One region of the Paenibacillus sp. S28 genome, then DNA from elsewhere that is predicted to be linked to it. Evidence: riboswitches for the same ligand, from Rfam matches in the RefSeq annotation. Region 1 holds a riboswitch; each other region holds the start of a gene.
The links. Region 1 has a riboswitch for cyclic di-AMP ahead of IAE55_RS28050 (3D domain-containing protein). Riboswitches for the same ligand answer to the same signal wherever they lie in the genome.
Positions count from the first base shown of each region.

Region 2: another riboswitch for cyclic di-AMP. It lies ahead of IAE55_RS32855 (C40 family peptidase); the one in region 1 lies ahead of IAE55_RS28050 (3D domain-containing protein).
Region 3: another riboswitch for cyclic di-AMP. It lies ahead of IAE55_RS10010 (alpha/beta fold hydrolase); the one in region 1 lies ahead of IAE55_RS28050 (3D domain-containing protein).
Region 4: another riboswitch for cyclic di-AMP. It lies ahead of IAE55_RS20980 (TrkH family potassium uptake protein); the one in region 1 lies ahead of IAE55_RS28050 (3D domain-containing protein).

Region 1 covers NZ_JACVTM010000017.1:48,901-56,369, forward strand. The annotation lists partial or broken gene IAE55_RS34415 (ABC transporter permease subunit) at 1-683, shown strand, start outside; gene IAE55_RS28045 (amino acid ABC transporter ATP-binding protein) at 670-1,392, shown strand; cyclic di-AMP (ydaO/yuaA leader) riboswitch at 1,631-1,783, shown strand; gene IAE55_RS28050 (3D domain-containing protein) at 1,787-2,446, shown strand; gene IAE55_RS28055 (polysaccharide deacetylase family protein) at 2,520-3,362, opposite strand; gene IAE55_RS28060 (NADH:flavin oxidoreductase/NADH oxidase) at 3,634-4,656, shown strand; gene IAE55_RS28065 (PspA/IM30 family protein) at 4,902-5,570, shown strand; gene IAE55_RS28070 (DUF350 domain-containing protein) at 5,681-6,085, shown strand; gene IAE55_RS28075 (DUF4178 domain-containing protein) at 6,135-6,641, shown strand; gene IAE55_RS28080 (DUF4247 domain-containing protein) at 6,656-7,417, shown strand.
Region 2 covers NZ_JACVTM010000029.1:33,469-40,937, forward strand. The annotation lists gene IAE55_RS32835 (hypothetical protein) at 1-211, opposite strand, end outside; gene IAE55_RS32840 (nitrite reductase) at 238-858, opposite strand; gene IAE55_RS32845 (copper ion binding protein) at 942-1,142, opposite strand; gene IAE55_RS32850 (multicopper oxidase family protein) at 1,386-2,909, shown strand; gene IAE55_RS32855 (C40 family peptidase) at 2,980-3,450, opposite strand; cyclic di-AMP (ydaO/yuaA leader) riboswitch at 3,455-3,586, opposite strand; gene IAE55_RS32860 (YdhK family protein) at 4,067-4,603, opposite strand; gene IAE55_RS32865 (class I SAM-dependent methyltransferase) at 5,049-5,780, opposite strand; gene IAE55_RS32870 (hypothetical protein) at 5,801-6,643, opposite strand; gene IAE55_RS32875 (glycosyltransferase) at 6,660-7,469, opposite strand, start outside.
Region 3 covers NZ_JACVTM010000003.1:302,441-309,909, forward strand. The annotation lists gene IAE55_RS09985 (AraC family transcriptional regulator) at 1-128, shown strand, start outside; gene IAE55_RS09990 (oxidoreductase) at 161-1,216, shown strand; gene IAE55_RS09995 (sugar phosphate isomerase/epimerase family protein) at 1,244-2,068, shown strand; gene IAE55_RS10000 (MATE family efflux transporter) at 2,068-3,447, shown strand; gene IAE55_RS10005 (hypothetical protein) at 3,488-4,117, opposite strand; cyclic di-AMP (ydaO/yuaA leader) riboswitch at 4,602-4,789, shown strand; cyclic di-AMP (ydaO/yuaA leader) riboswitch at 4,877-5,041, shown strand; gene IAE55_RS10010 (alpha/beta fold hydrolase) at 5,225-6,040, shown strand; gene IAE55_RS10015 (SDR family NAD(P)-dependent oxidoreductase) at 6,203-7,048, opposite strand; gene csaA (chaperone CsaA) at 7,327-7,469, shown strand, end outside.
Region 4 covers NZ_JACVTM010000009.1:34,526-41,994, forward strand. The annotation lists gene IAE55_RS20970 (cation:proton antiporter) at 1-68, opposite strand, end outside; gene IAE55_RS20975 (potassium channel family protein) at 87-758, opposite strand; gene IAE55_RS20980 (TrkH family potassium uptake protein) at 847-2,187, opposite strand; cyclic di-AMP (ydaO/yuaA leader) riboswitch at 2,254-2,400, opposite strand; gene IAE55_RS20985 (CPBP family intramembrane glutamic endopeptidase) at 2,659-4,353, shown strand; gene uvrC (excinuclease ABC subunit UvrC) at 4,322-6,205, opposite strand; gene trxA (thioredoxin) at 6,457-6,774, opposite strand; gene IAE55_RS21000 (YqzM family protein) at 7,173-7,331, shown strand.

The DNA of each region.
Region 1 (7,469 bases):
ACAAAGGAGGTTCTTGGGTCTTTATGAATATGTTCTCCGTTTTTTGGGATTACCGGACGTATTTTGCGACAGGTATCCAGTATACACTGCTCCTGGCGGCCATCGGCGTCATATGCGGCTTCGTGCTGGGCATTATTATATCCTTGATGCGGATGTCCCGCTTTTGGCTGCCGAAGATGATCGGTTCGGTGTGGGTGGAAGTTCTCCGCGGTACCCCGATGGTTGTTCAGCTGTTTATTATTCACTATGGCCTCGTGGCCTTCGGGGTCAAATTTACGCCGATCGAGTCCGGTGCAATTACGTTGTCCATTAACAGCTCCGCGTACCTTGCGGAAGTGTTCCGTGCCGGAATCCAAGGGGTGGACCGGGGCCAGTCGGAAGCGGCCCGTTCCCTGGGAATGACGCGCAGCATGACGATGCGGTACATCGTGCTGCCCCAAGCTGTAAAAAGCGTGCTGCCGGCCATCGGTAACGAGTTTATTACGATTATCAAGGAATCATCCATCGTATCGTTTATCGGCGTCACCGACTTGATGTACCAGTCGGGGGCTATCCAAGGGATTACGTATGATTACCTCAGTCCGCTGCTGGTCATTGCAGCCATCTACTTCATTATGACGTTTACCTTGTCCAAGCTGCTGGGGGCATTTGAAAGGAGGCTGAATACCGATGATCAGCGTTAAAGATTTGCGCAAATCGTTCGGCAAGCTGGAGATTCTGAAAGGGATCGACATCGACATCGCCAAAGGCGAGGTCGTCGTCGTGATCGGCCCCAGCGGCTCGGGAAAAAGTACCTTTCTCCGCTGTTTGAATCTGCTCGAAACTCCTACAGGGGGACAGATCACGTTTGAAGGTGAGCCAATTACGGACAAACGTCACAACATCAATGCCACACGCGAAAAAATGGGCATGGTGTTCCAGCATTTCAACCTGTTCCCGCATAAATCGGTGCTGCAGAACCTCATGCTGGCGCCGGTTAAGGTGAAAAAGCAGCCGCCGGCCGAGGCGGAACGGATTGCCCTTGACCTGCTGCGCACGGTCGGATTATCCGACAAGAAGGATGCGTATCCGTCCCAGCTGTCAGGCGGGCAGAAGCAGCGGATCGCCATCGCGCGGGCGCTGGCCATGCAGCCCCACGTCATGCTCTTTGACGAGCCGACTTCGGCGCTGGACCCGGAAATGGTCGGCGAAGTGCTGGAGGTCATGAAGAAGCTCGCAGAGGGCGGCATGACGATGGTCATCGTAACCCATGAAATGGGATTTGCCCGGGAAGTCGGCGACCGGATCGTCTTTATGGACGGCGGACAAATTGTCGAGCAGGGGACGCCTGCAGAAGTGTTCGGTAACCCGCAAAACAGCCGCACGAAAGATTTTCTGAGCAAGGTCCTTTGACCAAGAGCCTGCATCTACAAATGATAAAGCCCTGGACGAGAATAATACTCATCCAGGGCTTTTTTTGTACCTTTTCATGAATAAATCGTTAAAATGAATGAAGATGTTGTAACTTTTTTGAAAGGAATTGAGCGGTTGCTCCCTTGATTAAGTCAGCTAACAACTCTATATAAAGCCTGATATTTCGAGGCTTTTGTATTGGTAACATTTTCATGCGCACAGGTTACAAAATTGTGATATATTTGTTGAGCCGAAACTTTTAAGGTAAAGTGCGGGGGATGTAATTTGTGTACATAGTACGCTTGGGGTGAATCGCACCAACAGGGCGTAGGGTTGTCTCCTCAATCCGAATCCGACAGCTAACTTCGCAGGCATCACGACTTAAGGAGGAACCATGAAAAGACTTAAAGGAATCAAGACACTTGCAGCCATCATCGGCATTTCTCTGGCGGTACAGGCGGTACCCACGTTTGCGGACTCGGTCCATGTAGCGAAGGATGGAGACACCTTCTATACACTATCTAAACAATATGGCGTTAATTTGAATCAACTGATGAATGCAAATCCGAATGTACAAGCAACCAATATTTATCCGGGCCTGAAATTAAACGTTCCCGGAGCAAGCACAGCCAAGGCATTTGCCGCAGAGGACAGCGGCTCCATCATCACGGCTGCTTCCCTGAACGTCAACGGCGATGACAAAGTCGTGGAAGCATGGGGTAAAACCTTCGATTACTCCAAAACGCTGGACGTCCGAGCTACGGCATACTCTTCCGCAGCTAGCGAAAACGGCAAGTGGGGCGCAGTGGATTACTTCGGCAACCCGCTGAAGCTGGGCACGATCGCGGTTGACCCGTCCGTTATTCCATTGGGAACGAAAGTGCTCGTTACCGGTCACAGCTTCCCGGGCCTCCCGAAGAAAGCCTTCGTAGCGACAGCTAAGGATACCGGCAGCGCGATTAAGGGGAAACGCATCGACATTTTCGTGCCTGGCAGCCCGGAAAGCGTCAGTGCCTTCGGATTCCAGGACGTTGAGCTGTACTTCATTAAATAGTCAATGCTATTCATAATAACACGGAAAAACCGGCTTTTGTACTCAAGCCGGTTTTTTTTGTACCCTCAGCGCGTTACTTGTCTTTTGGAACGTGAAGTAACCTCGGCAGCGTGACGAATGAATAGCCTTTATTTTTCAAGGTCCGAATAATGTCCGGAAGGGCATCGATCGTACCGCTGAGATTGGACGTGGTTCCGCCTCCCGCATGCTGAAGAATGATCGAGCCTTGCCCAACGGTGGACAGCACGTTGCGCTTGACCGCTTCCTTGCCGATTCCTTTCCAATCCAGCGAATCGACGTTCCAGTTTACGATTTTGTAGCCCTGCTGCTTGGCCCAGCGCAGTTGGCGTTCCGTGATGTCTCCATAAGGCGGCCTGATCAGCTTGGGCTTATAACCGACGATGCCGTAAAGCGTGTTCTCCGTCCGCTTAATCTCGGCTACATATTCGTCCATCTCCAATTTGTGAAACACGGGATGATTATAGGAGTGGTTTCCGATCACATGTCCTTCACGGACGATGCGCTCGACCAGCTCGGGATGCTTCTTCGCCCGGCTGCCCATCACAAAAAAGGTGGCTTTAATATGATGGGCTTTGAGCACATCCAGGATCTGAGGAGTAAACCTGGGATCCGGCACGTCATCAAAGGTTAGGGCCACCTCTTTGACGCGCGGACCGTGAATTTTGAACGTTTCGGGATATTTTTTGATCAGCTGGCCGAGCGTAAGGATCTGCTGTTCCTTCCGCTTTTCTTTCGCCTCCCGGCTGCTGGTTTCCCGTGCAGGTTCGGAACCTGACGGATGTTTCGGGGGTTCACCGCCTTGAGCGGCGGCTGCCAGCCGCCCGGACTGCCAAGGACAGATCAACAACAAAATCAGCAGGGAAGACAGCAATGTGCATAACAGCTTCTTTTTCATCCGTCTCGACTCCTTTCCACCGCGGACAAACAGCGAAAACATGATTATCCTTGTTATGTCCATAAGTTGATGCAATTATGTTGCTTTAAATCAGATGCTGGGCCACATTTTCATATCGTTCGGCAAAGCGTGTATAATAGAACTGATGGATTACGGTCGCTGCACGTTGGCCGTAACCGCGAGGTATGGACAATGAGCGGCGGCGCTGCAATCATATAACCCTGTTGTCATATAGGCTTAATCACATACAACATAAAGGAGACACGAAGCAATGGCAGATCTATTTACACCTTATGTACTTAAAGGATTATCTCTGAAAAACCGGATTGTTATGCCTCCGATGTGCCAATATTCGGTACAGGCTGAGGACGGGATTCCTAACAATTGGCATTATGTCCATTATGTATCCCGCGCAGTCGGCGGAGCCGGATTGATTATCGTAGAGATGACGGGGGTTCATCCCGACGGACGGATTACGAACCGGGATACGGGAATATGGGATGACGGGCAGATCCCTGCTTACCGCAAAATCGTCGACGAAGTGCACGCCTATGGCACAAGGATCGGCATCCAGTTGGGCCATGCCGGCCGCAAGGCGGAAGACGCGAACCCGCCTGTAGCTCCATCGGCCATCCGCTTTGACGAAAAATATAAAATTCCGAGAGCTTTGTCCACCGAAGAGGTCCAGAGTTTAGTTACCGCCTATGGGGAAGCGGCCCGGCGCGCGGTGGAGGCTGGCTTTGATACGGTGGAGATACACGGCGCTCACGGCTATTTAATCCATCAGTTCCATTCTCCGCTGACCAACCGAAGAGACGATGCGTATGGAAAAGACCTGGCTTTGTTCGGAGAAGAAGTCGTTAAAGCCGTCAAGAAGGCGGTCCCTGAAGACATGCCTGTTCTGATGAGAGTGTCAGCCAAGGAGTACGTGGACGGCGGTTATGACGTCGATTACTGCGCGGAAATCTGCCAACGATACCGGGATGCGGGCGTGGACGTATTTCATATTTCCTCCGGCGGTGAAGGTCATATCGGATCGAACGGCGGACCGAAGGCCGGCTCGGGGTACCAGGTGGAATTGGCGGAGCAAATGAAGGCAAAGCTGGATGTGCCGGTAATCGCTGTCGGCCGCTTGGAAAATTACGAGGAAGCGCAGCAGGTGGTGCTGGAAGGAAAGGCGGATCTGGTCGCAGTCGGCAGAGGCATGCTGAAGGATCCTTACTGGGCGCTCCATGCGGCTCAAGAGCTGAACGGAGAACAGAAGATCCCGAAACAGTACTTGCGCGCATTTTAACGAGGCACTGCGGAGATAAAGCTAATCAAGCATTCACAACAAAACGCTGGAGTCAGATCGGTTGGATCGGCTCCCGCGTTTTTTTAAACGGTAAACATAGCCTTGAATGAAGGCTCATTGCTGCTATATTATGGAAGATGAACAAACCCGAAAAAAATTTTGGCGATTTTTGAAACGGTCCTAAAACTGCTGCGTAAAAGAGTATCAAGAAGAACACATTAACCTTTCAGGAGGAACAAGAAACCATGGCTATTTTCAAAAGACTGCGCGATTTAACAATGTCCAATATTAATGCGATTATCGATAAGGCAGAAGACCCGATCAAGATGACGGACCAATATATCCGCGATATGACCGAAGATTTGGAAGACGCGGAGAAGGCTGTAGCCGCTCAAATCGCTATCGAGAAAAAATTCAAGCAGCTGTACGAAGAGCAGCAGGCGCTCGTTGAGAAGCGTACCCAGCAGGCACACACCGCAGCCCAGGCACAGAACGTTGAGCTGGCCCGCCGTGCGCTGGAAGAGAAAAAATCGGCTGAGCAGAAAATGAACGAATACAAAGCAAGCTACGACCAGAACAAGGCTTCGGCCGACAATCTCCGTGCCAAGCTTGAGGAAATGCGCAAGCAGCTCACCGAAATGAAGAACAAAAGAGAGACACTGGTAGCCCGCTACAATGCGGCCAAAGCGCAAACCGAAATCAACAAGGCGATGAACGGCTTCAGCACCGATTCTGCGACGAACGGCATGAAGCGGATGGAAGAGAAGATGCTGCAGATGGAGGCGCAAGCCGAAGCCAGCAACGAAATGTCCGCCAAAGGCAAATCGCTCGACGACGAGTTCGAACAGCTCGGCAAGGATAAAGAGGTCGAAGATGAGCTGGCAGCGCTCATGAAGCAGTACGATAACAAATAATCTGCCATAAACCGGGTATGATGAATAGCGAAGGGGAACATTTGTCATATTTCTCCTTCGCTTTTATTATGTATGAGTGAGACGTTGAGAAGATGTGGAGGCTAAGGTGGATGGATTTTAATATCATTAAAGGGATTCTGGTATGGACAGGTTCCGGGGCGATCCTGCTCTTTATTTTGATGTTTGTGGATTCGCTGTTTACCAAGTACAAAGATTTTGAAGAAGTGAAGGCGGGCAACATGGCGGTCACCTCGCGCCTGGTCATCAAGCTGCTGTCCCAGGGTTACATTCTGTCCGTTTCGATTCGGACCTCGAATAACCTGCTGGAAGCGCTTGTCGTATCGATCGTCTCCTTCTTGATCTTACTCGTGCTGGAAGCGATCGTGCGCGTCTTGATGAGATGGTGGGCAAAGCTTGACCTGGATACAGGTACACAGCAGGGCAAAGTGGGTTATGGCCTGTTTGCCGGTACGATCCATTTGGTAGGCGCCCTCATCATTACCGCCTGCCTGTAGCACGACCCCAATATATATTAAAGTTTGATTACCTAAGGAGTTATAGCATATGAGTGTATTTAAAAGAATCGGCAACCTGTTTGCCAAGCCGGAACCGCCGAAACCGGAGAAAAGCATGCTGGCGCTGATGCCGGGAGATATTTGCGAGGTATCGCTGGTCACATACGAAGTCATCGGACGCGTGCACAACCGCGGAAGAAACGCCGTTCTGCTCACGCTCCGGGACGGGAACACGATCGCTTACCTTCATATTGAAGAGCGCGAGACCTTGGAGTATGAATTGTACGCTCCCATCGACGGCCGGCTTGACAACCCTGCCGAAGTACCAACCGAAATCGAACTGGACGACCGGGTTTACTATATGGAAGAAGAATACATCGGTCATGTGTTGATTCAAGGCAAAACCCCGTTTACGCAAGGGGGAGAGCAGCACGTATGGCAGTACCAATCCGACGATTATCATCTGCTGCGGATCGAGTGGCAGAACGGACGTTTTATGCTGTATGAAGGAGAGAAAGTAATCCCAGGTGATGTGAAAGTCATCCGGGCCAATTAGAGGTGGGGCACATGATGGGTAAGAAGAGAAACAGGTTTCTCGGCCTGAAGCTTCTGCTTGTCGCCAGCCTTGTGCTGTCTCTGCTGACCGGATGCGGCATCGGCTCGCCAAACGTCAAGGAGACATATCCGCTGGAGTCGGTGAACCGCGACGGTAACGCTACGTCGTATGTGTACCGGGCCGCGGACAAGACGGTTCCCGAGGTTGCGAAGGAGCTGACGGACGAGAAGAAGCCCGACCAGATGTCGCCGGAAGATGCCGACCGGATGTTCCTGGTGTATGGTAACGAATGGTACCATCTGCAGAAAGATACCGCCAAGCCAAGCGATACGCTGATCGAAATCGACTCGCAGCAGTATGTGCAGCGGAATTACGATTCAAGCTTCCTTCAGGGATATCTGACGGCCGCGCTCATCGGACAACTCTTTGATTCGTTCGGCGGGGGTGGCTCTTACCGGGGGTATACGAGCAGAGACATTTATCAGCCGAAGCAGGGAACCTACCACAAGCCGACGACCAACGATAAAAAAGTGGCGCCGCCGCTGACGGTTGAGAAGAAGGGCTCGATTCTCCGCCGCGGCAAAAACAGCGACACGAATCCGAGCGTCGGTTCCGGAGGCAGCATTTTTGACCGGAAGAAGGATACCAAGACTCCGAGCAGGGGCAGCATTTCAAGGGGCGGCAGCAGCGGCTCCGGCCTGTTTGATGCACCGAAGCGGTCGTACACGAAGCCGAAAACCCGCGTCGGATCGGGCAAGATCACAAGGCGCAGGTGACGGCTGGCTGCAAGCGAATATCCTGATGCCGTGTTCACGGCAGACGAAAACG
Region 2 (7,469 bases), on a different contig from region 1:
TGCAGAAGATATAAAAAGGGACCGAAGTTGCGGCTGCCAAAAAGGTAACCAGTCCAGAGGGGACAATCAAGATCACATTCACCCCGGATAAAAAAATAGACGGGATGACGCCTAAAATACTAATGATCACACTTAAGACAAAACTAAATAAAATCCCCCAGACTCCTAAAGCCTGAAGCCATCCAATGATTTGGAATTCATCAATCGACAATATCACACCACCAATTAGATCTTCCTTTATGAGACACGAAGTTTCAGCTGCTCGATTGTAATTCTTTTTACGAATTTCCCGAATTTTTCTTTTCCCTTGGCTTCAGCTTTATAATAGTCGATCAATTTCAGGACTAAAGGGATGACCTCTTCTTCCGATAAACCGGAAAGCAACAACTGAGCAAATGTAGCTTTGATTCCCTTAGAATCACCACCAACATAAATATCAAATCGATTCTTCATTTTGACGACAGCAATGTCTTTTATTAAGGGCTCACTTGTCCCGAGCGCACAACCGGCGTAGCCTATCTTTAACGGCGTTGGAGTCAAAATTCCTGATATAGCTTGATTTAATCGCTGTGCAAAATCTAATCCCGCCTCTTCAGGCCCCCTGCAAAAGTTACAGGCAATAAGACTTTTGGTAGCAAACCCCGACGGGTTTACTTCGAGTCCAACAAGCTTTAAGCGCTCCGTAACCTCAGCCTGAATAGGCGCAGGTATTTCAACGTAGAGTTGTTTAAATGGCGTCATTTCGATTTTTTGGTCCGGACCAATGAGCTTGCTGATTTCAAGTAGTTGTTCAGCAGTAAATAAACTTCCGCCGACTTGAACCGGCGGGGATACCGCGATCATGATTTTTTCCTCCATGCTGTTTCCTCCACAAACGGTTCTTAACATAGTTAGAGGCACCAAGGTATTCTTGGCACCTCTATTTATCACTTCAAGGTTACTTAAACAACATCATAACCCTGGTCTTCGATGGTCTCTTTAATTTTGCTTTCCGTAAGTTTGGTCTCATCGAATTGAACTTCAACAGAGGCATTGGACAAGTTAACCTTCCCCCCTGCCCCTATTTGCTTAAGAGCTCCTTCAATGGAATTCACGCAGTGTTGACAGCTCATTCCGTTTACGTTTAAAGTAATGGTTTTCAATTTCGACTCCTCCTTTCGATTTGTTATTAGTATACCCCCCTATAGTATGATATTCAAGCCTAAAGTTATACTACCCAAGGAGAGCTGTAGATCCTCGGCCTCTTTTGCGTAATAAGATCAGATGGTTTTCCATATTGGGTTAACCAATACCCGTTATGTTTCATCCATCTTCATCATTTCTTTACATGTTTATTTTATGATGAATGAGGCTTACATCAAAAGAATTAGAAAGGGGTTCTTCAAATGAAAGCAGCGATAATAAGAACAATAATCCTCGCTAGCTCGGTGGCCATTTCTGCTGCTGGCTGCTCGAAAGTAAGCAATATGAACGGAATGGATCATTCAAAAATGAATATGGGTTCAAACTCTACTTCCAACTCCAGTGAATCCGCTGCATCCGTTAAATTGACAACAGCAACACCTGTTGTGAATGGTAAAGAATTCACCATAACCGCACAGGAAAGTAATCTCGAAGTGAAAAAGGGGAAAACCATTCCCGTATGGACATTTAATAACTCGGTTCCCGGTCCACAAGTCCGGGTAAAGGTTGGGGATACGGTCAAAATAAACTTGAAAAATCAACTTAAGCAGCCTGTCTCCATCCATTGGCACGGCTATCCGGTTCCCAACAATATGGACGGAATTCCAGGAGTCACACAAGATGCCGTCGAACCCGGAAAGACCTTCACCTATGAATTTAAAGCCACCATACCGGGAACTTATTGGTACCATTCACATCAAGACAGTGTGAATCAAGTGGACAAAGGCTTGTATGGTTCTCTTGTTGTCGAAGACCCCCAAGATACCGCTGACCGCGATTACACCCTTGTGCTCGATGAATGGATGAGTTCTGGAGATATGAACATGGATAACGGTGGAATGAATATGGCAGGACATGATATGAGTATGTATGACCTTTATACGATCAATGGAAAAACAGGTGATGCGATCGATAAGCTTACCGTTAAAGAGGGTGAAAAAGTAAAACTTCGGTTGATTAACGCCGGCTACATCACTCACCGGATGCATTTACACGGTCATTCCTTTAAGGTTGTTTCATCCGACGGGCAGCCCGTGAATGACCCGGCTGTGATCAAGGATCAATTAGTCTCGATTGCTCCCGGAGAACGATATGATATTGAATTTACCGCAGATCATCCCGGAACCTGGTTGCTTGAAGAACATGCTAAGGATAATCGAGCACAAAATATGAGAGCCATTATTCAATACGAAGGTTCCAATTCGAAGCCCGACCCTTCCAATGCCTCCGAAGAACTTCCCGATTTTGATCTGGAGAAGTACGGAACCATGTCTGCGTCCGCATTTTCATTGGATCAAAGCTTTGAAGAAGACGTGACGATGAATCTAAATACCGAGATGAGAAATGGAGAAATGGTTTACACGATCAATGGAAAGGTTTTTCCGGAGACGGATACAATCAAAGTAAATAGAGGAAATAAGGTAAAGGTGACCTTTGTAAATCAATCCAAAATGGACGATCACCCGATGCACCTGCACGGCCATTTCTTCCAAGTCTTGAGCAAGAATGGCAAAACAGTTCAAGGATCTCCGATCATGAAAGACACGCTGAACGTCAAACCTGGCGAAACGTATGAAGTTGCCTTTGAAGCTGACAACCCCGGTGAATGGATGTTCCATTGCCACGATTTGCACCACGCGTCCGCTGGTATGGTAACTGATGTGATGTATGATGATTATCAAAATAATTATACGCCTGATCCCAATGTGAACAACGTCCCTGAATAAACAACAAAACGCACCGGCTGACTTCAGCCGGTGCTTTCATTTTTGATTTAGGTGGCTTATCCCGACTAGATCAAATTTCACTGATCAGTTTCAGGTAACTTTGTTGACTCACGACGCGGCGTGCTGTAACATACCGATTTTTATAATATGAATCCGATAATTTGCTAATGGTAACGCCTTTACTGCTTGAAGAGTGTGCAAACTCATTATTGCCGATATAAATACCCGCGTGAGATATTCCCGTACCGTCCGTATTAAAGAATACCAGGTCTCCTGCTCTAAGGTTTTCACGATCTACTGGAGTTCCGACTTGAGCCTGTGTTTTAGATGTGCGGGGTAAATCTAAATTGAATTTATCGAATATGTATAAAATAAAACCGGAACAGTCAAAACCAGCCACTGATGTGCCGCCCCACTGATAAGGAGTGCCTACGACCTTATCCACCTCACTTTCGAGTTTAACGGAACTGGCAAAGGAACTGGTTGCACTTGCTGAAAAAACAATGGCCGCACCTAACATTGACAAAATTACTTTCTTCACTATGTAGTTCTCCTTCCGATGCCTACGGAGTTAGCTAAGGGTTCGGTAGAAGGTTCCCTCTATTCTTCAATGAGAATATTTCACCCAAAAATGGTTCCCCCGTTTTCAGTATCAAGAAATTCGGCAATAATGATTAAAAAAATGTAACCCTACATAATGTAGTATATAACTAGATTTTTTGTCAATGCCTAATTGATAGATTCCCATTAACCGTAACTTTTTTTACTGATATTTGTTGGATTTTATGGAAGTTTCAACGAAACTGAGTAGGAGTTTGTCGATTTCAATATCCCGATATCGAGGTGCTTATCTTGGTAACGGAACATTTACGCAAGAACAAATAACAATTTTGTAAAGAATTAATCCAAGTAACAGAAAAACCAAGGCAAATAATCATATAGACGCCAAACAAAAAAACCGATCTGGCAATGCCAGATCGGTTAGAGGTATTTACCGTCAGGACACAGTCGAACCATGATCTTCATTGAGCTTGTCGATAACACGTCATAACGCTGCCCATGTCCAATATTTACAGTATCCGTCATATAACGTGCAAAAGGAGAAAGGAATTCACCGTCTTGTGCCACGCAACATCACTCACTTGCTAAAAAATACTCTATTTAGAAAGCTCACTTTCGACTACCCATTGATGATTCTTAACGGGGTTTCCTCCTGTAGTTGGCGTGTAGTCAACCATATACACCGTTGTTTTTTCAGCAGAATCAATAGCGCCTTCTGCGCCCTTCATACCTTCCATGTGATCAGCCTCTATGGTCACCTTAGTCCCAGGTTGCAAGGGCTCACTACCCGCATCCTTTATTTCCTCCTGGATAATCCACTTGTGATTCGGGACGGGTTTACCTCCAGTGGTTGGAGTATACGTTACAGCATAAGCCACTGTGTCGTAGGCACCGACCACTTTAGCCTTGGCTCCATCCATGCCTTCCATATGCTTGGTGTGGATCACAACCTCATCTCCAACTTTATATATGGGATTTTGAGCTTCTTTTAACCCTGCAGGAACCTCACCAGAACCAGAATGATTCATGCTGCCCATGTCCATGTTCGTATTATTGTTTGCATTATCCTTGTTTCCACACGCACTTAGCACCAGGATTGCTGCAAGGCTAATAAAAATGAATACTTTTTTCACAGTTTGTCACACACCTTTGCATATTTTTATTTGGATTGAATCCTCAGTTCCCAAACATTCTACCCAAAACTTATGAAGAACTTGTGAAGGTTTCCCGACCCACTCTCAAATCTAGCTGCAAGCTTAAATGAAAAGAATAGACCTATTCCATTTATCAGACAAAAATATGTAGATTTTAAGCCCGTCCAATCCTATGATTGTAACCAGGTATATACTTTAATATCTCAATCAAGCCATCGTTAGCGTACCTTCCGTTGTCTCCGTATTTCCGACACGTACGGGTCCGGAAAGCTTCAATGCCGAGGCCTACTCGAACCCACCTATTATGTAAGTAAAAATTAAACCGGAAAGCATTAGCTTTCCGGTTTATCTATTCTTAAAACTAATATGAATAAGAACCTGTTAACCCTCTTTTGTAAAGGATCTATCTAATGTTTCGGCCAAATTATCCCGCTGCGATCCCTTTACTAACGAGTAAATACCCGGGAAAGAGACTCTTATCTGCATCCGGAAGTCCCTCATACCATTCCAAAATCAAGTTTTTTATGACATGTGATGACGGAATAAAATCAAGAAAATCTAAACTGTTTACAAATCCAATATCCCTCTCATCAAGAAACGTGATTCCGCTGTGAGCAAATTCATCTTTTAATGTGAGGACAGGCTGCTCAACACCATACATCCATGTTCCCTGTCTTTCGGCAAAAGCCTTTCCAATACGATATGGCAAACATTTCGAGTAAGGAGTCATGATGACAATAGTGCCTCCCGGCTTTGTAACCCTCGCCATTTCTTTAAGGATGGTTACTTTTTCATCGAATGTGAAATGTTCAAGAACCCCTGCATTCCAAGTAAGGTCATATTGGTTATTAAGGGCATGCATCCTTCGAATATCAGATAGGACGAAACTCCCTTCACAATTCGCTTGCCGGAAAGCCGTTCGGCTATTTTCTAAGGCCTTTTCCGAATAATCAACCAAAGTCACATGAGCACCTTCCATCGCAAGATGTAAGGAGACTTTCCCCGTTCCCGATCCTGCCTCCAAAACTCTCTTGCCCTTTACCTCACCTACAGACTCACAAATCGTCTCAAAAATGGACTGACTTAATGAATCCCACTGATAGGATACCTCTCTAGACCAAAGTCGATCCCATACTGCCTTTTGCCCATCAGACATATCCCCACTCCTAGCCGTTATTATTGTAAAAACTTTTGAAGAAGATGATCAAAAGCAGCAGGATTTTGATGGATGTTCGACAAGCTCCTCAAGCCATGTGCTCCATATTGACGGATGAGCCCCTCCTCGTTTAAAGCAAACTCCATATGCTTATCGGGGAGCGTCATCCGCTGCGCCATCGTCGCGTGATAGACCCATGACTTCAAATAGCATTTGGGCCTCCAGTTATTTCGTGTCCCCAAATAATAGTAATAACCCAAGAGTAAACTGTCGTCTTCGTATCCTTGTTTTCCCCGCAAAAATTGGGTATCGTATCCCCCGATTTCCCGTAAAATCCTTGCCTTATGAACGACAGGATGAACAAATCCTTCACGAATTTCATCTCGTTGTAAATCCATTAAGAAGGGAATTAAATCCAGCGAGTTATCAGGTATCTCCGTCTCAATGCCTATCGGTTGTAATTCGCCGTACATCGTCACAATTCCAGGGGAGATCATGGGTTCATTGACCGATTCCCCCAAATATTCGATAAGGGGCACGTACCAATTGGGGGGAAACACCATATCGACATGGATTTCAGAAATGTACTCCACATTCCTATGATGCTTCCAAATGTATTCAAAACAAGTTTGTCTTGCCTCAGCAATACCTATGTTCTCTCCATGGCCAAGAATTACCGGGGATAAGCCACATTCAGATAGCAGCGCCCTCAAGTTTTCATTACTTAGACACCCTTGGTTATATAAAACAATATGCTGATCCTCCGATGATCGCAGGCTCTCGAAGCATGCTGTTGCCATACTTAAATCAGCGGGCAAATGTTCGCTGCGTATCAGTACAGGTAAGGTATGAATAATTTTCATTAATCCCCCTCCTCCCCTATTCGATCCATGGAATCAGGTTTGGATTCTGATCCAATATAGATAAATACTGCTCCATCCAACCATATTTCGCTTCCGGATCAAGCAGCATATACCTTTGGTATTTTTCAAGGCGGTATTCCGATCGAGCCCATCCGAAGTGTTTTAAGCGGAGATCAGATAAACGATGGGGTAGTTCAAATATATTTTCTGGGAACCGTCCACAATGCTGAGGGGTTTCCCTCCAATGGTATACAAAATCAGGGCGGTAACGGATCAAGAAAGGCCGGTAAGTAAAGTGTGATCTCCAAAGATGGTCCTCTCTGTAATGCGATTGATTCCAAAAGTCGTAGAGCCGAAAACAAAACACGTCGACTTCCCTTTGCTGTAACATGGCATGGACTTCCCCAGAAAAACGACTTTCGAATATTTCGTCTGCATCAAGATTCAAAACCCACTCAGGTTCGGCTTTTATGGTTTCCTCCCATTGCTGCTTTCGCAAATTCACCTCGTTATTAAACTTAGAGATGTCGTTCCTAACGATCCGAACGGGTATCCCTTGCAGCGTGTCAAGGCAAATATCTACCGTGTTATCTTCACTGCCGTCGTCGATAATCACGGCTTCGTCAATATATTTTCGGTGCTCTTCGAGTACTTGCCTTAAGTATCGATTCCCCTCGTTTTTAAGCACCATGGTCAACGTCAATTTGGCAGACCCTTGCTTTGCCACAGAACCATTACTTTTGTATGTGTCACTTGGGAGTATGCGCATATTCGATTGATCGATTTCGCCCCCACTCTCTCGTTTGAAGTTCTCAACCCCTTCTAG
Region 3 (7,469 bases), on a different contig from region 1:
TCACTGCCAGCCAGTACCGCAAAAAGTATTACAATCCGATGTACCGGGATTTGGTTCCGGTCAAGGAGTCGGAATCGCTGTATCCGGTCAACCGGATTCTGTATAACATCGGGGCCGGCGAAGGTTAACATTCGCCTGGCTGTATAGGAGAGTGATGCGAATGAAGGAGAAGGTGAGGACAGCGGTGGTCGGTTACGGATTCGCCGCCAGGACGTTTCACTGCCCGGTCATCACGGCCGTACCGGAGCTGGAGCTGGCGATGATCGTCCAGCGGAGCGGCCATTCGTGCCTGCAGGCCTACCCGTCCGTCCGGGCTGTACAGGACGTCCGGGAAGCCTATGAGGATCCGGACATCGACTTGATCGTCATTACGACGCCGAGTACGGCGCACTATTCGTTTGTCAAGGACGCCCTGCTGGCCGGCAAGCATGTCGTCGTAGAGAAGCCGTTCACGCCGACGACGGAGGAAGCGGACGAACTGATCGCGCTGGCCCAAGACAAGGGGCTGGTGCTCAGCGTGTTCCATAACCGCCGGTGGGACGGCGATTACCTGACGCTGCAGGAGGTTGTCCGCCGCGGTCTGGTCGGCCGGATCACCGAAGCGGAATTTCGCTGGGACCGGTTCAGCCCGAATGCCGATCCCAGCCGCTGGCGGGATGCGGGGGCCGAAGGGTCCGGGACGTTCTATGACCTGGGCGTCCACCTGATCGACCAGGCGCTGACGCTGTTCGGGCTTCCGGACAGCGTGCAGGCGGAGGTGCGGACGCAGCGGGAGCGGACGCTGGCCCCGGACTATTTTGACGTATCGCTGGGGTATCCGGATGGGCTGAAGGTGTCGGTGAAATCGACCCTGCTGGCCCGGGATCCGGCTCCGAGATACCGGTTGTACGGGACGGAGGGTTCGTTTGTCAAGTATGGAGAAGATCCTCAGGAAAATCTGCTGAAGGCCGGCAGGCTGCCGGGATCGCCCGGATGGGGCGAAGAGCCGCAGGAGATGTGGGGAAGCCTCGTGGCCAGCCGGGACGGCCTGCAGTTTACGGGGCGTCTGAAGACGATTCCGGGATGCTATGACGCCTATTACCGCAACGTGGCGGAGGCTATCCATGGTGTGTCGGAGCTTGGCGTAAAGCCCGAGCAGGCCCGGATGGCGATCCGTGTCATCGAGCTGGGCATGCAGAGCCATGCCGAGCAGAGAAGGGTGCCATTTACCCCTTAACTACTTACGGAAAGAAGGAGATCAAGCTTGTTTCCTTTCAAATTGTCATTGAATACATCTACACTCCTGCCTTACGGACTCGGCGTCAAAGAGCAGGTCCGCGTGGCGGCGGAAGCAGGCTATGAGGGCATCGAGCTGTGGGTACGGGACATTGAAGCTTACCTTGCAGAGGGTGGCGAGCTGCAGGAGCTTAGACGGTATATCGAAGATCATGGACTGAAGGTGGCGAACGCCATCGCCTTCTGGGCTTGGGCCGACCGTGACCCTGAAGCGAGACAGCGCGGCTTCGATCAAGCGGAGAAGGAAATGGAAATGCTGGCGGAGCTGGGCTGTCTCGCGGCTGCGGCGCCCCCCTTCGGACAGGTTGCCCACGTCACGCTGGACGAATTTGCCGCTTCCTTTGCCAAGCTGGCCGAGTTGGCCCGCCGGATCGGCATAGAGCCCTATCTTGAATTCTGGGGAAAAGCTGCCCGGCTGAACAGCCTGAAGGATGCGATTTACGTATCTCAAGCCAGCGGGGTGGCGGACGCCAAAATTCTTATCGATCCGTTCCACATGTATACCGGCGGCAGCGAGCTTCGGGACCTTGAAGGCTTGCCTGGGAACCGGATCGGCATCGTCCATGTGAACGATTATCCGGCGGCTCCGTCCCGCTCCGAGATCCAGGACGCCCACCGGGTATTTCCGGGAGACGGCATCGCTCCGTCCGGAGCGCTCGCCAGAACGCTGGCGGATGCGGGATATGAGGGCTACCTGTCGCTGGAGCTGTTTATGGACAGCTACGGCGGGTTGACTGCGCTGGAGACCGCGAAGCTTGGCATCGCCAAGATCCGGGAGGCTTACGGCCTGTAATGTCCAGATCCATCGCGGGAGACAACCCCGTTAGCAAGCTGTCGCTGCTTGCGATTACGTGGCCGATTTTTGTGGAATCGGCCCTTCAAATGTTTCTCAGGACATCGGACACGTTCATGCTGAGCAAGGTGTCCGACGGCGCGGTTGCTGCAGTCGGCGTCGCGAACCAGATCATCATGTTTGCGGTGCTGATGTTCAATTTCGTGGCGCTCGGCTCCGCGGTGGTTATCTCGCAGTATTTGGGTGCCCGCAGACAGCATGAGATCGGCCGGCTGGCCGGGTCCTCGCTGGCGCTGAACTTCCTGTTCGGCCTGGTCGTGAGCGTCATCGTCATGATGCTCAGCGGGCCGCTGCTGCGGATATTCGACCTCGATCCTTCCCTGTTCGGACAGGCGGAGAAGTATTTGCTCATCGCCGGGGGCGCCCTGGTCATTCAGGCGCTGCTGACCGCCGTCACGGCCATGATTCAGTCTCATGGATTAACCCGGCAGACGATGGTTGTCACGATCGGCATGAACGTGCTGAATATTTTCGGCAATTACCTGTTTATTTACGGTCCCGGAGGCTTTCCGAAGCTGGGCGTCGTCGGGGTGGCGATATCCACCGCCTTTGCCCAGTGCGTCGGGCTGGCCGTCAATCTGGTGCTGCTCCGCAAGGCGGCGGGCGTCTACATCCGCTGGAACGACCTGTTCGTGTGGAGCCGTGAGCATATCGGGAAGGTGCTACGCGTCGGCGTGCCGTCCTCGGCCGTGTCCTTGTCGTACTCCGCCAACCAGTTTGTGACCACGGCCTTTATTTCGTCGCTTGGGGCCAGCGTGCTGGCAACGAAAATTTACACGCAGAACATCATGTTCTTCGTCATGATTCTGGCCGTCTCGCTGGGCCGGGGCGGGCAGATCATCGTCGGGCAGCTGGTCGGCGCAGGCCAGAGGGAAGAGGCCTACAAGCAGGTGATCCGGAATTTGATCCGGAGCGAGCTGATCACGCTGGCGGCCGTCGCCGTGCTGACGCTGTTCCGGCAGCCGCTGATGAAGCTGTTCACGACCGACCCGGACATTATCGCGATGGGAGCGGCCCTGCTGCTGCTGAGCTTTCTGCTGGAGCCGGGGCGCAACTTCAACGTCATCCTGGAACGGTCGCTGCAGGCCGCCGGCGACGCCCGGTCCGCCATGATCGTGTCCATCACGGTGACCTGGCTCTTCAGCGTGCCGCTGACGTACCTGCTCGGCATCCATTGGGGATACGGCCTGTACGGTATCTGGGCAGCGTTTATCGCCGACGAATGGCTGCGGGGCATCCTGCTCTGGGTCCGCTGGAGGAGCAAGGCCTGGCAGCGAAAAGCGCTGGTGCAGCTTCGCAGCGAGGAGCAGGCGCTGTAGCCGCCCGCGCAGGCAGCACAAAAAAACCGCCACTCGGGGATTATCCGGGGTGGCGGTTCTTTGTGCTGGCGCCGAACAGGGACAGATATGCCGAGGAGCGGCGGATCAAGGCGCGGGTATCCGTCGGGAACTCCGGGCCGAGCAGCGGGAGGCGGTTGACGGGAGCGTTCGCCTGGACTTCCGTATCAAGGTCAGCCGTCAGGCCGGAGATCGCAAGCGACGTTCCTCCCCCGATCCGCAACGATGCTGCGGCTCCTTTGGCGTAAGCCGTACGATTCAGCTCGAGAAGGCCGGCATCAAGGGATCTTCCCATGTGTTCGGCTGTTGTGCGCGCGGTATGCTGCTCCAGGCGTGATCTGACATCAAGCAGCGCCATCAGCGCGAGCGGGTATTGATTGTGGTCCGGCTGCTTCAGAATGTGCATGGCCGTCGCGGTGATGGCCTCTTCCAGCGTCAGGCCGCAAATATAACGCAGGCAGCAGCCCCACCGTACCAGGTCGAAGGCTTGCTTGCCTGAGCACAGCAGGCCCTCGGCAAGCCCTTCCTCTCCCGAGTAAGGCAGCTTTACAATGCCGATCCGGCAGTTTTCCAGCCAGCCCAGGCTGTGGTGCTGGTACCTTGGAAGATCGATTTCAAACAGTTCGATGGTGGAGATCAAAGCCCGGTTCATCGTGACATCCTCCTTGACCGTGATTTCATGGATACTCCCTGCCGTCTTGTTCCGGATCGTCACGGCCAGTAGGGTTCCATACATGTGTCCGATTGGTAAACTATCCGAATCATACGTCCAAGGGATATCTTTGGCAAGAAGACGAGGCGGATTTTTTTAGATCAAAACCAGCATCTTTCCAGTGCAAAGTCCAAAATTCCGGTAAAAAGCCGCTTTTTTTCAGCCTAGCGGCTTCAGCCCTACTCCGGCATTATTTTCCGATCCAATGGGCGGGTTCAGCCATTTGAATGGCTTCCCGCCTTCAGTTATCCAGCAAAGCTAAGGAAAGCGGTAGGAAAGGCCGTAAAACAATGATTCCTACGGATTAGGACCCGTTTTCCCATCAGATCCCCAAATAAAGCAGGGAATCGTATCGTTTCCCTGCTTTACAGTTCGCCGTCCCAGGCGTATATTCATTTCATCATCCAATAGAGTAAGATTTGCGACTTGATGAACGCTGAATTTTCCGATGAAAAGCGGGGGAACCAATCGCAGTCCTCGTCCCACGGAGCTTTATGCTGGGGCTTGCGGCTTGCAGGGGTGAATCGGAGGCAGGATAACGCCTGTTTCCGTAGGGCTACTCTCACGGCCCGAATCCGTCAGCTAACCTCGTAAGCGTAGTTGAGAGCGGAGGAAACTGTGATTTGACGAATCAACACAGGGTATCTGCTCTGTGTTTTTCTGTGCGCTCATTTTGAAGGATGAAGCGTGTACATGGAATATGTCTATTCGCTGAATTTCCGCCGGAGGGCGGAAAGCGGGGGAACCGGTCGTGTCTGCAGCATCCGCTGCGGCCATATGGGGTGAATCTCGAAAGTGATGAGTAGGGCTACTCTTGGGCCCGAATCCGTCAGCTAACCACGCAAGCGTGTTAAGAGAGGCAGCTGTTATTCATGCAGATGGCAAGGCTTATTCGGCCTTGGAGTTGGAAGCATGGAAGAGTGTCCTCTTTCCGGTGCTTCTTTTTTGTTGTTTAAACAAGGAGAAGCATCGATTCCCAAGCGGGCGGCGCCCGCGATTTTGCACAAACAGAGAAAACAGGTTATTTGGGAGAGAGGAGAACATGAAGTGCCTCAGATACAAGTAAACGGAACCACGTTATATTACGAAATTCACGGCAGCGGCACGCCCATTGTGTTCATTCACGGGCATTTGTCGTCCCATCATATGTTTGAGCCCCAGGTCGAATATTTCAGCAAGCGGGCAAAGGTGATTGTGCTGGATCTCCGGGGTTACGGCAATTCGGGGAAGCTTGACGTGGAGGTCGGGCACATTATGGAAACCCAATGCAGCGATCTGTGCGAGCTGCTCAATAAGCTGCATATTACGCAGGCGACGCTTGTCGGCTGTTCCAGCGGAAGCGTGCTCGCCCAGACGTTTGCCGCCCTTCATCCGGACCGTATCAGCGCCCTGGTACTCGTAGACAGCTACTTCGCGGGATGCTTCGGGAAAAAGAACCATTTGCTGAATATTTGCGAGGCGTGCAGCTGGCTTTCTTATTATTTGCCTGCAGAGTTTTTCCTCCGGTCGCTGCGGGTGACGTATAACCGGTGGAGACCGGTCTACAGCATCCTCCGCAAGGAGCTGTACCACAAGCGGCCGACAGAGTCGATCAAGCAGCGCATGGAGCTGCTGCGTATGGAGATGCCCGCCAATTTGGCGCGGCTGCCGATGCCTGTACTGTGCGTCGCAGGCAGCCAAAGCGAGTGGTTCGTCAAGCAAATGCAGCGGGCGGCCACCCTTTTCCGGCATGTGCAGCTGGCGACGATCGAGGATGCGATGTATCCGACCCATTTGTGCCAGCCCCATGCATTCAACCGCATGCTGCTGAACTTTTTGATGGACCAGCATATTTACCGGACTCGGGAAGCCTATGGAGGATAGCCCGCGGTCATGGGATTTGCCTCCTGGAAAGAAAACCGCATCTTGAATCGCACTGGCCTTCACTCAAACGATCTACTCGCTGTATTAGGCAGCAAGTTAACCGCCCGATAAGAAGGCGGTTAACTGAGCTCTAGCGAGTATTCGTTTTTTCAATGAGACTGATTATATTAAAAAGGGAGGGATGAACCGTCCATCAATATCGGTGAACCCGTATTCCTGGGCAAGATCACCAGCCTGTAGTACCAGTCCGTTTTTCAGTTTCACTTCATCATCCCCAGCTAGGGCTGACACCGCTCGCCCTACGTAATACGGCGACTCCGTGTGTTTCAGAGCATCAACCTCCTTCCAATGAGCTTCATCTGTACCGAAGTTCCTTAATACCAGTTCTGTTCTCATCCAGCCAGGGGAGACCGCTACCACGGTTATTTCAGTGCTTTTGAGATCATGAGCTAATCCGAGCACTGAGCGGTTAATGGTATTCTTGGCGAGGTCGTAATAGAAAGTTCCTAAATACTTATCCTGATCCTGAAATGTGGTATGTACGATCAATCCAGAATCAGCTTCCAGCATAAGCGGAATCGCATAATGGTTTGTCGCTATTTGTGGGCGTACTCCATTCTGAAACATCGCATCCCACATGTTCAGCGGATATTCCCAGAATGGTTTGGATTGTAAATTCACTTCCAAGTCATGCAGTCCCCAGACGTTATTCACTAGGATATGGAGCCGTCCTTGTTCCTGTCGGATTCTCTCGATCAAAGCTTGTGTATCCTCATCACGGGTATGATCGCAACGACATGCGTACGCCTCTCCTCCATGACTTCGAATCTCCTCCACAGTTTCATCGATACTGCCTGGAAAACCGTGTGTAGTCGTGCCTCGTAAACTTCTTCCGGACACATAAACTACTGCTCCGGCTTTCCCAAGTTCAACGGCAATCCCTCGTCCTGCTCCCCGGCTTCCTCCGGTTACAAGAGCGATTTTCCCAGCGAGTCTCTTCAAGTTCATCTACTCCTTCGCAGTTATTTATTTCACCATACTAAAGTAATGCGTCATTAACTGTCGTATTTGAGGATGAACGATTGATTTTTAGAATAAATGAAAAGGCAAGCTTGAAAGTTAGGCATATTGCTAATTTGTTATTTGCGGCTATATCGATAAAATACGTTATGGGAATCTGGGCTGCGGTGTGCAGCCTTTTTTTAGGTTGGTGAAAGTGCTTTTGCCATTGACAGGCAGGGATATAATGGAGAGATATAATCATGGCATAAGAAGGAGGAAAAGTTGTGGCAACCATCGAAGATTTGATGAAGCTGGACATTCGCATCGGAACGGTGGTCAAGGCGGAGCCTTTTCCGGAGGCGCGCAAGCCGGCGCTCAAGCTGAGCATTGATTTCGGGGAGCTTGGAGTCAAGCGTTCCTCGGCCCA
Region 4 (7,469 bases), on a different contig from region 1:
CCGACGGCAATGATAAACAGCAGCAGTATTAAAATGTGATGAATAATTTCGGTCGTCGGAGTTTCCATGGATTTCTCACTTCCAGATTACGATTTGACGTTCACCGCTTCGCTCTCGAAGCGGTCGATATTGCTGTTGGAGCCGATGATGACCATGATGTCGCCCGTATGCAGCTGGTCCATCGCCGTCGGCGCAACGATGACTCCCTCGGTACGGTGGAGCGCAACAATGCTGCATCCGTACCGTGCTCTCGTATTGACTTCGCTGAGCGTCTTTCCGTTCAGGCATTGCGGTACGGTCATCTCCACGATGCTGTAATCTTTGGACAGCTCGATGTAGTCCAGCAAATTGGGGGTCACGAGCTGGTGTGCCACCCGGATGCCCATGTCCCGCTCCGGGTAGATCACCCGGTCCACGCCCAGCTTGGACAACGCTTTGCCGTGCAGTATGGAAATCGCCTTGGCTACCACGGTCTGAACGCCCAGTTCCTTCAGCAGGATCGCAGCCAAGATACTCATCTGGATATCGTCCCCAATCGCCACGATCCCGCAGTCAAAGTTACGGATCCCGAGCGATTTAAGAACCTCCTCATCGGTTGCATCCGCCACCACGGCGTGGGTCAGATGCTCGCTCATATCATCTACCACTTCTTCATTGATGTCCACCCCAAGCACCTCATACCCCAAATCCATAAGCTCCATGGCCAGGCTTGAGCCGAACCGCCCCAAACCGATGACGACAAACTGCTGTGTTTTCATTTCTCCCCAGTAGCTCCTTATCCCTTAATGTTGATTTTATATATGATGACTTTGACAAGATGGAAACGTTGATTCATCCAAGCCATGGTTACCCGATAATGATTTTGCCTTCGGGATGGCGGTACAGCTCCTTGCCCTTCTTCGGACCGAGCGCATAAGCGAAGGTCAGGGGTCCAAGGCGCCCGGCAAACATCGTCAGACAGATCAGGATTTTCCCGATCAAGGACAAATGCGGCGTCAGCCCGAGCGATAAACCTACCGTGCCAAAAGCCGACGTCGTCTCGTACAGGATCATCAAGAAGCTGCTGTCTTCCGTCGTGGACAGAACCATCGACACGCCGACGACCAGGAACAGGGCCAGGAACGTAATGGTCAACGCTTTGAAAATCCGTTCCTGGGGCAAACGGTAACGGTACAGCACAATATCGTCGCGGCCGCGGATCATCGCGATCACCGCACCGACGAGGATGGTGAACGTCGTGGTCTTAATCCCGCCCCCCGTGGAGCCCGGCGACGCACCGATAAACATCAGAATGATCGTAAAAAATTGCGATGCCTGACGCATATCTGCCAAGTTCAGCGTATTCGCCCCGGCCGTTCGCGGCGTAACCGACTGGAACAGCGAGGCGAGAATTTTGCCGCCCCAGTTCAGCGAACCGAGCGTCTTGGGATTCGTGAATTCAAAGATAAAGATGACGACCGCTCCGATCACGATCAGGGCGCCGGTCATGGACAGCACCACTTTCGTGTGGAGCGACAGCTTCCGGTGTACCTGGTAATCCACCAGATCGGACATGACGATAAAGCCGATGCCGCCCGATACAATGAGAAACATCACGACAAAATTGACGAGCGGATCGTATACAAATCCCGTCAGGCTGTTAAAATGGCCGAACAGGTCGAATCCCGCATTATTGAACATGGACACGCCATGAAATATTCCATAAAAGATCGCTTTTCCAAGAGGCATATCGAACGACCACCGGATGGCGAGCAGTAACGCTCCGCAGCCTTCGATCGATAACGAAAAAAATATCACTTTCCGAATCAGGCGGACGATGCCCTCCATCGTATTCTGGTTCATCGCTTCCTGCAGCAGGAGCCGGTCCCGAAGTGAAATCCGGCGCTTGAAAGCCAAGGCGACCAGGGTGGCCATCGTCATAAAGCCGAGTCCCCCGACTTGAATCAGCAGCATGATGACCACTTGGCCGAACGTGCTGAAGTATAGCCCCGTATCTTTGACAACCAAACCGGTCACGCAGGTCGCCGAGGTTGCCGTAAACAAGGCATCAATAAAACTTAGCGGTTTTCCTGTCGTGTTCGAAATCGGTAAGGTGAGCAGTATGGCTCCGATCAAAATAATGGCCGCAAAACCCAGAGTTAATATTTGTGGAGGGGCCAGCCGGAACCACTTCCATTTACCAATCAATACATTCACCTCTTTAAAAAAGTCAAAAGAAAAAAGCATCGGAAATCCAATGCCTTTCGGTTTGGCTCCTGCATGCACGACGCCTACGAGGTTAGCTGACGGATTCGGGCATGCACAGGTTGCCCTATTCGTGGACGACTAAACCATCCAACGAAATTCACCCCAAAAAAATGGTTCCCCCGTTTTCAATGAGAAATTCGGCGTTCTTATTCATTTGCATCAAAATTATAATCTTTATTGTAGGACATCACAAAGGCCTTTTTCTGATAAATTGGATGGAAAACAGCCTGATTCGCAATGCAGGTGGACACGGCCTGCGGTTATCTTCTCTTTTCGATAGCTTTCCTTGATTTTCATCGTTTTTTCACCACTATTTTCAGGGTATACTGGTTTTGGGCGAATCTTCTATGTTATGTTTACCGTACTGTATTGGGGGGAATGGTATCTTTATCACATTCAAGGGGGGATTTCATGGACCGGTTAAACCAGCCGCTGGAAATCAGGGCCAATTATAAATGGCTGGGCATTTTGGGAGTCATCGGCCTTATTTTATTCTTTTTCGTACAAGTGTTTCCGCAGACGAGCTCGGAGACGCTGGAGGGGCAAACGACCAAGGTCATCAGCAAATCGGAGGCAGAAGCAGCCGCCAAAGCGTTTGCCTCAGACCGGTTGAATATTCAAACGGGGATTGCAGATAAGCCGCTTGTCACGTACCAGTCGGAATCGGACCTTTACGGTTATTTATCCAAAGAGAAGCTTCTTACCGAATATAACAAGAAATACGAACCGAAGTATCCTTATGACGTGTTCCGGGTCCGGCTGCCCGAGTCGAGCGATCAGGGATATATCAATGTAGACGTACATATGAACACGGGCAAGGTGGTCGGGTTCTCCATCACGCCTCCGTATTCCAAGTATGCGGCCGCGATGGCCGAAACGAACGAAACGATGCGCAAGCAGAAACTGAGAATTGTGGAAGGGAACATGACGCTGGAGGATAAAGAGGAAATCGCCTCGTCCTGGCTGCAGAAGCTGGGCTATAACACCGGCTCCCTGAAAGTATCGAGCGGCAAGGATGAGCCCGGCTTGATCTATACCGACTCCTCCTCCCACATTGGGCAATCGCAGCTGGAATTCAAGTTTGCCTTTGAAGATGGGGAGCTCCACTCCTTCCTCCCTGGATTTTCGGTCCCATCCGCTCATACGGCTTATGTAGAGAAGCAGACCAATAGCGCCACGATGCTGACCATGCTGGGATACGGACTGTTTACGATCGTGCTAGGCATTCTCGCCATCATTTACAGTGCGCTGACACGGCGGTACACATCCTTTGCCCGCGGGCTGTTTTTGTCCTTGTTTTATTTTGTTGTCTCATTGCTGACGACTTATAACATGCTGCCGGTGCTGGAAGCGGAAGGCTTCTCCCAGTTCGGGCTGATCGTGGCCATGGTCGTTCAGGTGATCCTGAGCATAGCGATGACGGTGCTCCTGTATTTCTCCCTGGTCGGCGGGGACGGACTGTGGCGCAAAGCCGGTTACAACGCCTGGGCCCGCGCCAAAGAGCCAGGATACGGGCGTTACGTGCTCCACAGCATGTTCACCGGGTATTTGTGGGCGTTTATCCTGATGGGGGCGCAGTCGGTGATCTATCTCGTCCTGGACCGGACGATCCACAGCTGGTCCACGACGGACGCCTCGCAGTCCCCGTATAACATGCTGTACCCGTGGATGCTGCCGATCATGGCCTGGATGGCCGGCATCTCCGAGGAAGCCGTGTACCGCCTTTTCGGCATACCGATGCTGAAGAAAATTGTAAGGAACACCTTTGTCGCCTGCGTCATTCCGACGCTGATTTGGGCCTTCGGCCATACGCTGTACCCGATCTACCCGATATACACTCGTCCGATTGAGCTCCTGTTCATCGGTCTCCTGTTCAGCTTGATCTTCCTGCGTCACGGCTATATCGCGGTCATGTTCGCCCACGTCGTGTTCGACAGCATCCTGATGAGCTTCAGCTTGTTCAGCATGGGGGATCTGACGAACATTTTGGCGGGCGTGGTCACCTGCGTCATGCCGTTTATCGTCGCCTGGGTCATTTACCTGTTTTACGGCAAAAAGAAGGAGAAGCCGTATGTTACGACTCCTCCTCCTGAAGGGCTGCTATAATTTGTCCGGCGAGCTTGTCGCCGATCGAGAGAGGCCGGAAGTCTTCAATCCGGGCCTCTTTTATTTTTTTAAGCGAGCCAAAATGCTTCAGCAGCAGCTTGCGCCGCTTCTCGCCGATGCCCGGGATGGCGTCGAGCTTGGATGCCACCATCGACTTGCCGCGCTGCTCGCGGTGGAAGGTGATGGCGAACCGGTGCACCTCATCCTGGATGCGCTGGAGCAGGTAGAACTCCTGGCTGTCGCGCGGCAGCGAAATCGGCTCGGGCGGATCGCCCACCATCAGCTGCGCGGTCCGGTGCTTGACGTCCTTGACCAGACCGCACACCGGAATGAACAGGCCCAGCTCGTTCTGCAGCACGTCGATCGCGGCGGAAATTTGCCCTTTGCCGCCGTCCACGACAATCAGGTCGGGCAGCTCCAAGTTTTCCTTCAGCACGCGCTCGTAGCGTCTGCGGACGACCTCCCGCATCGTATCGTAATCGTCCGGTCCCTGAACCGAACGGATTTTGTACTTCCGGTATTCCTTTTTGTCGGGCTTGCCGTCGATAAACACGACCATCGCCGATACCGGATTCGTTCCCTGGATGTTGGAGTTGTCGAACGCCTCGATCCGGTGCAGCGACTCAATGCCGATATACTGGCCGAGGTTCGCGGCGGCCTTGGACGTCCGCTCCTCATCCCGTTCGATCAGGCGGAACTTCTCGTCCAGTGAGACCTTGGCATTCTCTTCCGCCATGGCCACGAGCTGGCGCTTCGTCCCCCGCTGGGGCACCAGCACCTTGATGCCGAGCCATTCCTGCAGGGATGCTGCGCCGCCGCCGGCATCGATCGATTCCGCGGCATCCTCTGGCCGGCTGCTGTCTTCCGCCTCTTCCCCTTTTGGCATGTCAGGCAGCAAAATTTCTTTCGGCAGCGCCGGATTGTCGCTGTAATACTGCGTCACGAAGGACATAAAATCGCTGTACGCCTCCCCATAAAACGGAAAAACAGACGCGTGACGCTGAATCATTTTCCCCTGGCGCATATACAGAATCTGCACGCACATCCAGCCTTTATCCACGGCAAAGCCCAATACGTCGCGGTCCTTCGTGTCCGTCGTCGTAATCTTCTGCTTCTCCATGATCGCTTCAATATTGAGGATCTGGTCGCGCAGTTCCTTTGCCCGTTCAAAATACAGTTCTTCCGCCGCCTCCTGCATCTTGCGCTGGAGCTCCTTCTTAATCTCTTCGTGTCCGCCGCTCAGAAAAGAATTAATTTCCTGGGTAATACGGTCATACTCCTCCTGAGGGACTTCCTTCTCGCAAGGTGCCAGGCATTGGCCCATATGGTAGTACAGGCATACCTCTTTCGGCATGACCCCGCATTTGCGCAGCGGGTACATTCGGTCCAGCAGCTTTTTCGTCTGCTGCGCGGCGTAAGCGTTCGGATAAGGGCCGAAATACTTGGCTTTGTCCTTGAGCACGCGGCGGGTCACCTCAAGGCGGGGATGCGGCTCATTGGTAATTTTAATATAAGGAAACGTCTTATCGTCCTTCAGCAGGACGTTATATCGCGGCTGATGCGTTTTGATCAGATTACATTCGAGAATGAGTGCTTCAATGTTGCTTCCGGTCACGATATATTCAAAATCCCGGATATCCGCCACCAGGCGCTGCGTCTTGCCGTCATGGCTGCCGGTAAAATAGGAGCGGACCCGGTTCTTCAGCACCTTGGCTTTACCTACATAAATAATCTTGCCATCGGCATTCTTCATCAAATAACAACCGGGCAGATCGGGCAGCAAAGCCAGCTTGTTGCGGATCTTCTCCAGTGCTTTTTCCTGTTCCTGTAATTGCTTTGCAAAATCGTCCATGCCGTATCGGCTCACCTCCCGGTACTTATATTATAGGAGAAAACGGCTGAATACAGCAATATAACCCGGCAAAAGTCGGGGTTTCGTCAAGATAGCCTATTCGGTTACCTTCGGGGCATCCCGCCACTGCATGTAAATATACAAAAAATCCCGACAGCCTGTTTTCGGTCATCCGGCAGGCATCCGTACCTGCATACGAATAAAGCGCCCCCGGAATCATCCGGAGGCGCCTGTCATCGGCCATGCACCAATTATTGGTGTTTAGCGATGATGTTTTTCAGGTTTTCTTTGGAGTTCAGGCCGACCACTTTATCAACCGGTTGACCGTCCTTGAAGAAAATCAAAGTCGGGATACTCATCACGCCGAAACGGGACGCCGTTTCCGGATTGTCATCCACGTTCAGTTTGGCAATTTTCACGGAGTCTCCGAGCTCGTTAGCCAGGTCTTCCAGAATCGGAGCGATCATTTTGCAAGGACCGCACCATGGTGCCCAAAAATCTACCAGAACCGTACCTTGACCTTCGATTTCAGCGTTAAAGGATTGGTCGGATACATTCACAATTGCCATAATAGGTTTCCTCCTTATAAGAAAAAATTCGGTGTATTCTGCTTCACAGAAGACAGACCATGTTTAGCGGCTGTACGCAAGGGATGAAAAAACGGCCATCCGGCTTGGTATCCCCCGTAATCGCAAGAGCGCAAATGGACGTCTAAACTGATATGTCTTTGTGGACAGTTTAAGTATAACACATTCCGTCAAGAAATGTGAAACCCTTAATTACAGATTAAACGAAATTCGGGCCCCTTAACCGTTCAGCCACCCTTCCCTGCCCCTATAAGTATTCACCATATATTCTTTACAAATTCTTTGAAGTTTGGGTATACTAATGTTAACTCGGGTTTCTCTGTTCATGAGAAGGCTCATTGACATCAGGCTGAAACCATGATGAGGAGGCATTTGTTCAAATGGATGCAAACGTGCACGCTAACGATCCGCGGAAACACGTGAACGAAGAGCCGCGCAATGATTTAATGGATCTGATGAATGGCTTTGGCGGAATGGCGCTGTTTATGACCGTTCTGTTTGCAGTCATGGTGATCATTAAATTTGTTATTTCCGGCTAATTAGCCCCATAGGGCTTACAAGAAAACCTGGCTTCGCCTGTCTTTTGGACAGGTTGGCCAGGTTTTTTTGGCTTATAAACAGTGAATTTGGTAATGTGATGCAAAATGCCGCTTGGCCCGGGTCCTGTTGAAATGGCC